One region of the Cupriavidus malaysiensis genome, then DNA from elsewhere that is predicted to be linked to it. Evidence: predicted binding sites of a transcription regulator. Region 1 holds the regulator's gene; the other holds the start of a gene.
What was found. Region 1 encodes LexA, which represses DNA repair genes until DNA is damaged. Its sites were predicted from a motif close to ACTGTATNNNNATACAGT; they were not measured.
Positions count from the first base shown of each region.

Region 2: the regulator LexA is predicted to act here: its motif matches at 1,790-1,807, upstream of BKK80_RS03305 (ATP-dependent helicase).

Region 1 covers NZ_CP017754.1:3,178,555-3,182,049, reverse strand. Annotated here, with positions in the region: gene BKK80_RS37085 (hypothetical protein) at 584-754, opposite strand; gene lexA (transcriptional repressor LexA) at 879-1,535, opposite strand; gene BKK80_RS14365 (asparaginase) at 1,714-2,715, shown strand; gene rpsF (30S ribosomal protein S6) at 2,825-3,199, shown strand; gene priB (primosomal replication protein N) at 3,274-3,495, shown strand, end outside.
Region 2 covers NZ_CP017754.1:771,049-774,543, reverse strand. Annotated here, with positions in the region: gene BKK80_RS03320 (hypothetical protein) at 1-262, opposite strand, end outside; gene BKK80_RS03315 (thioredoxin domain-containing protein) at 365-907, shown strand; gene BKK80_RS03310 (TlpA disulfide reductase family protein) at 1,100-1,630, shown strand; gene BKK80_RS03305 (ATP-dependent helicase) at 1,829-3,495, shown strand, end outside.

The DNA.
Region 1 (3,495 bases):
CCTGGACAGTTTGAAGCGGCAAGCGAGGTCCCCGATCTGTAGTCGTTGTGGTGGCCGGGAGCGCTGTCCGGAGGGTGGTCGGTGTGCCGAGGCAGGCAGCGTGGTATGCCTCGGCAATGCAGCAGCGCGGCGCGTACGAGCGCCTGTCAGTCTTGCCGGCGACTCCGCAGATGGAGCTGCTGCCGGTGCGGCGCTATTCCAATGTCAGCGGCCATTCTAGCGAGCCGGCACGCGAATCTCGCCGGCACTGACGTGCTGCGCGCCGCTGCAATTGCAAACAACGGTAAAGATACGGAAATGCCCCCTTCGAACGAGGGGCGGAGTGTGCATCAAGGGAGGGGCACCCTACGCATTGCCTGGCATAGGCAGAGGGTTGGACGCGGATTGAAGGCGCCATGGAACATCGCGGAATCGTTGGTGCGCGACGACCGCTCGGGCATGCGATTGCTCGGGCGCCGTCGTGCATCATGCAAAGCAGATGCGCGGCAAAGCGAATGCGGCAAAGCGAATGCCCGGCGTGACAGGCACGGCACGGCGAGCCGCGCCTGTCACGTACCCGTGCGTACTCGGGTGCCGCGCAGGCTCAGACGTGCAGCTTGGCCGGCTCGGCCAACTCCAGCATGCGGCAGATGGCGGCCATGCTGCCGACCATGGTGCGGCGCTGCGCGCCTTGGTAGATGCGCACGCCCTTGCATTGGCGGAAAGGCACTGGCTTGACCGGGCGGCGGGCGGAGATGGTATTGGCTTGCGGCATGGTTGCACCTGTCGATTGACAATAGTCGGGGGATGGCGCCAGCGTCGGCGGGCGCCTTCGGAACGGTGAGGCAGGTGCCGCCACGCTGCAGACCTGGCGGCGGCGAGGGGTCGGGCCGGCTGCGCTAGAAGCCGGCCGGACGGATCAGTCCGACCGCGATACCCTCGAGAGAGAACTCTTCTTCTCCCGGTTTCACGAGGATGTTGGGGTAGTCGGGGTTCTCGGCAATCAGCTCGATGCTGTCGCCTCGTCGCTTGAAGCGTTTGACAGTGACGTCCTCGCCAAGGCGTGCTACCACGATCTTGCCGTTGCTGGCCTCGCTGGCGCGCTTGACTGCGAGCAGGTCGCCGTCGAGGATGCCGGCATCGCGCATGCTGAGGCCGCGTACGCGCAGCAGATAGTCGGGCTGTTCGTCGAAGACCGAGGCATCCACCTGATACTGCCGGTCGATGTGCTCGGCGGCGAGGATGGGGCTGCCTGCCGCGACGCGGCCGACCAGCGGCAGGGTCAGTTGCATCACGCCGGCCATCGGCAATGTGAACTGGTCCGGTGTTTCCGAATCGCTGCGCGAGACCTTGAGGCGGATGCCGCGCGAGGCGCCCGGGGTCAACTCGATCACGCCCTTGCGCGCCAGTGCCCGCAGATGTTCCTCGGCGGCATTCGGGGAGGAGAAGCCGAACTCCGCGGCGATCTCTGCGCGCGTAGGCGGAAAGCCGGTGCGGCGGATCGTGTTGCGGATCAGGTCGAAGATCTGTTGTTGCCGCGGAGTCAGGGTTGCCATGGAGTCGCCGCTTTGTTCTTGGTGTCAGGGGTACTGTATGTTTAAACAGTATGCTGTGATTTTATACAGTATGTGACGAAGTGCAAGTGGAATTTGCGCGACCTGTGGCCGGTGCGGCGGAGTGATGGTGGTTGGGCGTACGGTTACAATCGCGGCTCACCCGTGTTCCCGCCCTGATATGTCCAAGCTTCCCCGCATCGTCGTGCTTGCCACCGGCGGCACCATCGCCGGTTCCGCCGCCAGCGCGGCCAGCAGTGCGCATTACCAGGCAGCCACGGTGCCGGTGACGGCGCTGCTGGATGCCGTGCCGGCGTTGAAGTCGGTGGCGCGCCTGGAGGCCGAGCAGGTGGCCCAGGTCGACAGCAAGGACATGGGCTTTGCGCTGTGGGCCAGACTGCAGGCGCGCGTGGCATTCTGGTGCGCCCAGCCCGATGTGGCGGGTGTGGTGGTGACTCACGGTACCGATACCCTGGAAGAGACGGCCATGCTGCTGCATCTGTCCTGTGCGGTACCGGTTCCCGTAGTGATGACCGCGGCCATGCGGCCTTCGACCTCCCTGTCTGCGGATGGCCCGCTCAATCTTCTCGATGCCGTGCGTGTGGCGGCCCATCCGGAAGCGCGCGGCCGTGGCGTGCTGGTGGTGCTGAACCAGCAGATCCATGCTGCGCGGGATGTCGTCAAGGCACATACCTCGGCGGTCGATGCCTTCGTGTCGCCGGTGGGCGGCCCGCTCGGTTTCGTCCAGGATGAGCTGGTGAGCTTCATGCGCGCGCCATTGCGCCGGGTCGAGCGGTCCTGGCCGCTGCCAGCCGGGGAGTGGCCGCTGGTGGAAATTGTGCCGAGCTATGCGCAGCCCTCCCGTATCGTCGTCGACGCGCTGGTGGCTGCCGGCGCGGCGGGCCTGGTGGTGGCGGCGGCGGGGAACGGTTCGATCCACGAGGCGCTGGCTGCCGCGCTGGCCGACGCGGCGCGCGCAGGTGTCGCGGTGGTGCGCAGTTCCCGCACCGGTGCGGGCCATGTATCGATTCCGGCACTGCCGAATCCTGGCGCCGGCCTGTTCGTCTCCGCGGGTGACCTGAATCCCTACAAGGCGCGCGCGCTGCTGTTGCTCGCTCTGGCTCGGGATCCTCGGCTGGCGGCGGACCCTGGCCGGCTGCAGCAGTGCTTCGCGCAGTGCTGAGCGGGCAGTCTGCTTGCCGTGCCAGCTTGCTGCGGGCTATAATGGCAGGCTATCCAACCTTGCCGCACCGGACGTGACGCCCGGGTGGCTCATCCCAAAAGGAGCGTCAATGCGTCATTACGAAATCGTCTTTATCGTCCATCCGGACCAGAGCGAACAAGTGCCCGCGATGATCGAGCGTTACAAGTCGCTGGTCACCTCGCAGAATGGCCAGGTTCACCGCGTGGAAGACTGGGGTCGTCGCCAACTGGCCTACATGATCCAGAAGCTGGCCAAGGCTCACTACGTTTGCCTGAACATCGAATGCGGCAAGGAAACCCTGGCCGAACTCGAACACGCGTTCAAGTTCAACGATGCGGTGCTGCGTCACCTGATCGTCCAGACCAAGAAGGCCGAAACCGCTCCCTCGCCGATGATGAAGGAAGTGCAGCGCGAAGAAGCCCGCAAGGCCGCGCAACAAAGCAGCGAGAGCCAGGCCGCCTGATCGGCGGTGCGGTGCGCTAGAGCGCTGCCCGGCCGGATCGGCGGGGTGGCCCGGGACCAGCAAGGAGGCGCGCGTTGAACCAGTTGCGGCTGTCCGCGACCCTAGTCGAACGCGAAGCCCTGCGCTACACGCCGGCCGGCGTGCCTGTCGTGAACTGCTTGCTGCAGCACGCTGGCGAGGTGGTCGAGGCGCAGATTCCCCGGCAGATCGAGTTCGCCATCGCGGCGATGGGCATCGGCCCGGTCGGCCAGCGCCTGGAGCGCATGCCGCTGGGCACGCTGCTCGACTGCGAAGGC
Region 2 (3,495 bases), 2.0 Mb from region 1:
GGCGGACGGCATCGTCATCGGGCAGCGTCACCACACCCACGGCGAACAGCGTCTCGTCGACGCGCGCCGCCTCCATCGTCATCGGCAGGTGGCGGCCGCCGATGGCCACTTCGCGTGCCGCGCTGGACGGCTTGCCCGGATAGAGGGCCGCATAGGCGCCCTCATTGGACAATACCGTGCGCCAGTCGTAGCGCGGCGAGCAGGCCGCGGCAGCGAGCGCCAGCGCGGCCAGCAGGTAGACGGTTCGGCGGGAACGGGACATGGCGGCGGACGGGGACATCCTGGTCGGTCGGGAGCCCCGCGGCACGAGGCCGGAGGGCACGAAGGGCTATTATCCGGGATCGTGCGCTTCTCCGCCCAGATCATGCCGCCCCTCATCTTGTCCACCGCCTTGCCCACCACCCTGTCTACCACCCCGCCCCCTGTCCGCCCCGCCGCGCCGGCAGGCCGCGCGCGGCGCTGGCTGGCCGGGCTGGCCCTGGCCGGTGCCGCGCTGCCGGCCTTGGCGGCGAGCACGCTGCCGGGCGCGACCGATCTCGGCGCCCAGGGGCGCGAGGCCACGCGCCGCGGCGGGCCGCTGGTGCTGCTGCTGTCCCTGCCCGGCTGCGGCTACTGCGAAACCGTGCGGCGCAACTATCTGGGCCCGATGGCTGCCGCCGGCGAGATCACGGCGCGCGAACTGGACATCGGCACCGATGCGCCGCTGCGCGACGCTGACGGCACCATGACCGGCGCACGTGCCTGGGCCCGCGCGCGCGGGCTGGCGTTCGCACCTACCGTGCTCTTCCTCGACGCCCACGGCCGCGAGGCGGCGCCCCCGCTACGCGGCCTGCAGCCGGACTTCTACGGCGCCTACCTCGAACAGCGCCTGGAAGCCGCGCGCGCCGCCCTCGCCGGGCCGCGCTGAGGCAACACTTAGGCAACGCTTAGGCAACACGGAAGCAGCGCGTCCGCGGCGCATCGCTGCGGCAGATTGCCGCAGGATCGCCACCCCCCGGATGCGCGCCGGCAGGCCTGCGCGCGAGGCATTAGAATGTCCGCTGAACCGGCGCTGCCACAGCCCGCGCCTGCCCGCCACCGACGCCTTGCACGACGGAATATGACGACCCCTGCTTCCCCCGCCACGCGCAAGCGCTGGCCGCTGATCGCCACCCTGTTCGTGGTGGCCCTGTTCGGCTGGTTCGGCTATCGCGCCATCACGCCCGCCGCAACCGTGCCGGCGGCCGAGTTCACCCTGCTTTCCGGCCAGAAGATCAGCACCGCCGACCTGAAGGGCAAGGTCTACCTGGTCAACTTCTGGGCCACCAGCTGCGCCACCTGCGTCAAGGAGATGCCCGAGATGGTGCGCACCTATCAGCAGTACAAGGACAAGGGACTGGAATTCGTCGCGGTGGCGATGAACTATGACCCGCCGATGTATGTGATGAATTACGCCCAGACGCGCCAGCTGCCCTTCAAGGTGGCGATGGACGCCGGCGGCACGGCCGCCAAGGCCTTCGGCGACGTGCAGCTGACGCCGACCACCTTCGTGGTCGACAAGGATGGCCGCATCTTGAAGCGCTACGTGGGCGAGCCCGAGTGGGATGCGCTGCACAAGCTGCTGGACGGGGCCCTGGCCAAGTCGGCCTGAGCGGTTCCCGGCGGCCCGGACCGCCAGGCGCATACCAGCCGCCCCTCCCGGGCGGCTTTATTTTTGGCACGCGCCCGCCGGTGAGACGCCGGCGCCATGCGAAGGCCGGCCGCGGGCGGCCGCCACGCCGCACCGGACGCTGCCGGCTTGCGTAGAACCGCTGTATGGATATACAGTTGGCGCCAGCCCGCCGCCGCCATGCCAGCCTCTCCCGACCTCGACCTCGATCTACTTCCTGCCGACGCCGGCACGGACGCCGCCACCGCGACCGTGCTCCCTGAGCCCGCGCCGGCCGCGCACCTTGCCGGCCTCAATCCGGAGCAGCGCGCCGCCGCCGAACACGATGGCGAGCGCCCGCTGCTGATCATCGCGGGCGCCGGCTCCGGCAAGACCAACACGCTCGCGCACCGTGTCGCCCACCTGGTGCTGTCGGGAACCGACCCGCGCCGCATCCTGCTGCTGACCTTCTCGCGCCGCGCCGCCGCCGAGATGGGCCGGCGCGTCGAACGCATCGTCGACCGTGCCGTCGGCGGCAGCGGCGCCGGACGGGCGGCACTGCAATGGTCGGGCACCTTCCACGCGATCGGCGCCCGCCTGCTGCGCGAATACGCGGAGACGATCGGACTGTCGCCCGCCTTCACCATCAGCGACCGCGGCGACGCCGCCGACCTGATGCACATGGTGCGCCACGATCTCGGCCTGTCCGAGCAGACCGCGCGCTTTCCACGCAAGGAAACCTGCCTGGCCATCTATTCGCGCGCGGTGAATACCCAGGCGCCGCTGGACGAGGTGCTGCGGCGCCATTTCCCGCGCTATGCGATGTGGGAAGAGGCGCTGCGCACCCTGTTCGCCGCCTACGTCGAGGCCAAGCAGGACCAGCAGGTGCTCGACTACGACGACCTGTTGCTCTACTGGGCGCAGGCGCTGGGCGAGCCCGCGCTGGCGGCGGACATGGGCGCACGCTTCGACCATGTGCTGGTCGACGAGTACCAGGACACCAACGCGCTGCAGGCCTCCATCCTGCTCGCGCTCAAGCCCGACGGGCGCGGCCTGACCGTGGTCGGCGACGACGCTCAGTCGATCTACGCCTTCCGCGGTGCCACGGTGCGCAACATCCTCGACTTCCCCGAGCACTTCTCGCCCCCCGCGGCGCGCGTCACGCTGGAGCGCAACTACCGTTCCACCCAGCCCATCCTCGCCGCCGCCAACGCCGTCATCGCCCAGGCCGCGGAACGCTACAGCAAGGAGCTGTGGAGCGAGCGCGCCTCGGCCGAGAAGCCCGGCGTGGTGGTGGTGGCCGACGAGGCCGAGCAGGCACGCTATGTGGTCGAGCGCATCCTGGAGCGGCGCGAGGCCGGGCTGGCGCTGCTGTCGCAGGCGGTGCTGTTCCGTGCGGCCGACCACAGCGCCCAGCTCGAGATCGAACTGACCCGGCGCAACATCCCCTTCGTGAAGTTCGGCGGGCTCAAGTTCCTCGAGTCCGGCCACGTCAAGGATGTGCTGGCCATGCTGCGCTGGCTGCAGAACCCGCGCGACCGCATCGCCGGCTTCCGCGCGCTGCAGCTGCTGCCGGGCTTCGGCCCCAAGACCGCCGGGCGCATGCTCGACGCCATCGCCGTGGCCACCCAACCGCTGTTCGCGCTGGAATCCTTCACGCCCCCCGCGGCCGCGGAACCGGCCTGGGCCGACCTGCTGGCGCTGGCACGCGCGCTGCTGGCACCAGCCTCGTCCTGGCCTGCCGGGTTCGAGCAGGTGGTGGCCTGGTACCTGCCGCACCTGGAACGCATGCACGACGATGCCGCGGCGCGCCAGGCCGACCTGCAGCAACTCGAACGCATCGCCGCGACCTACGCCTCGCGCGAACG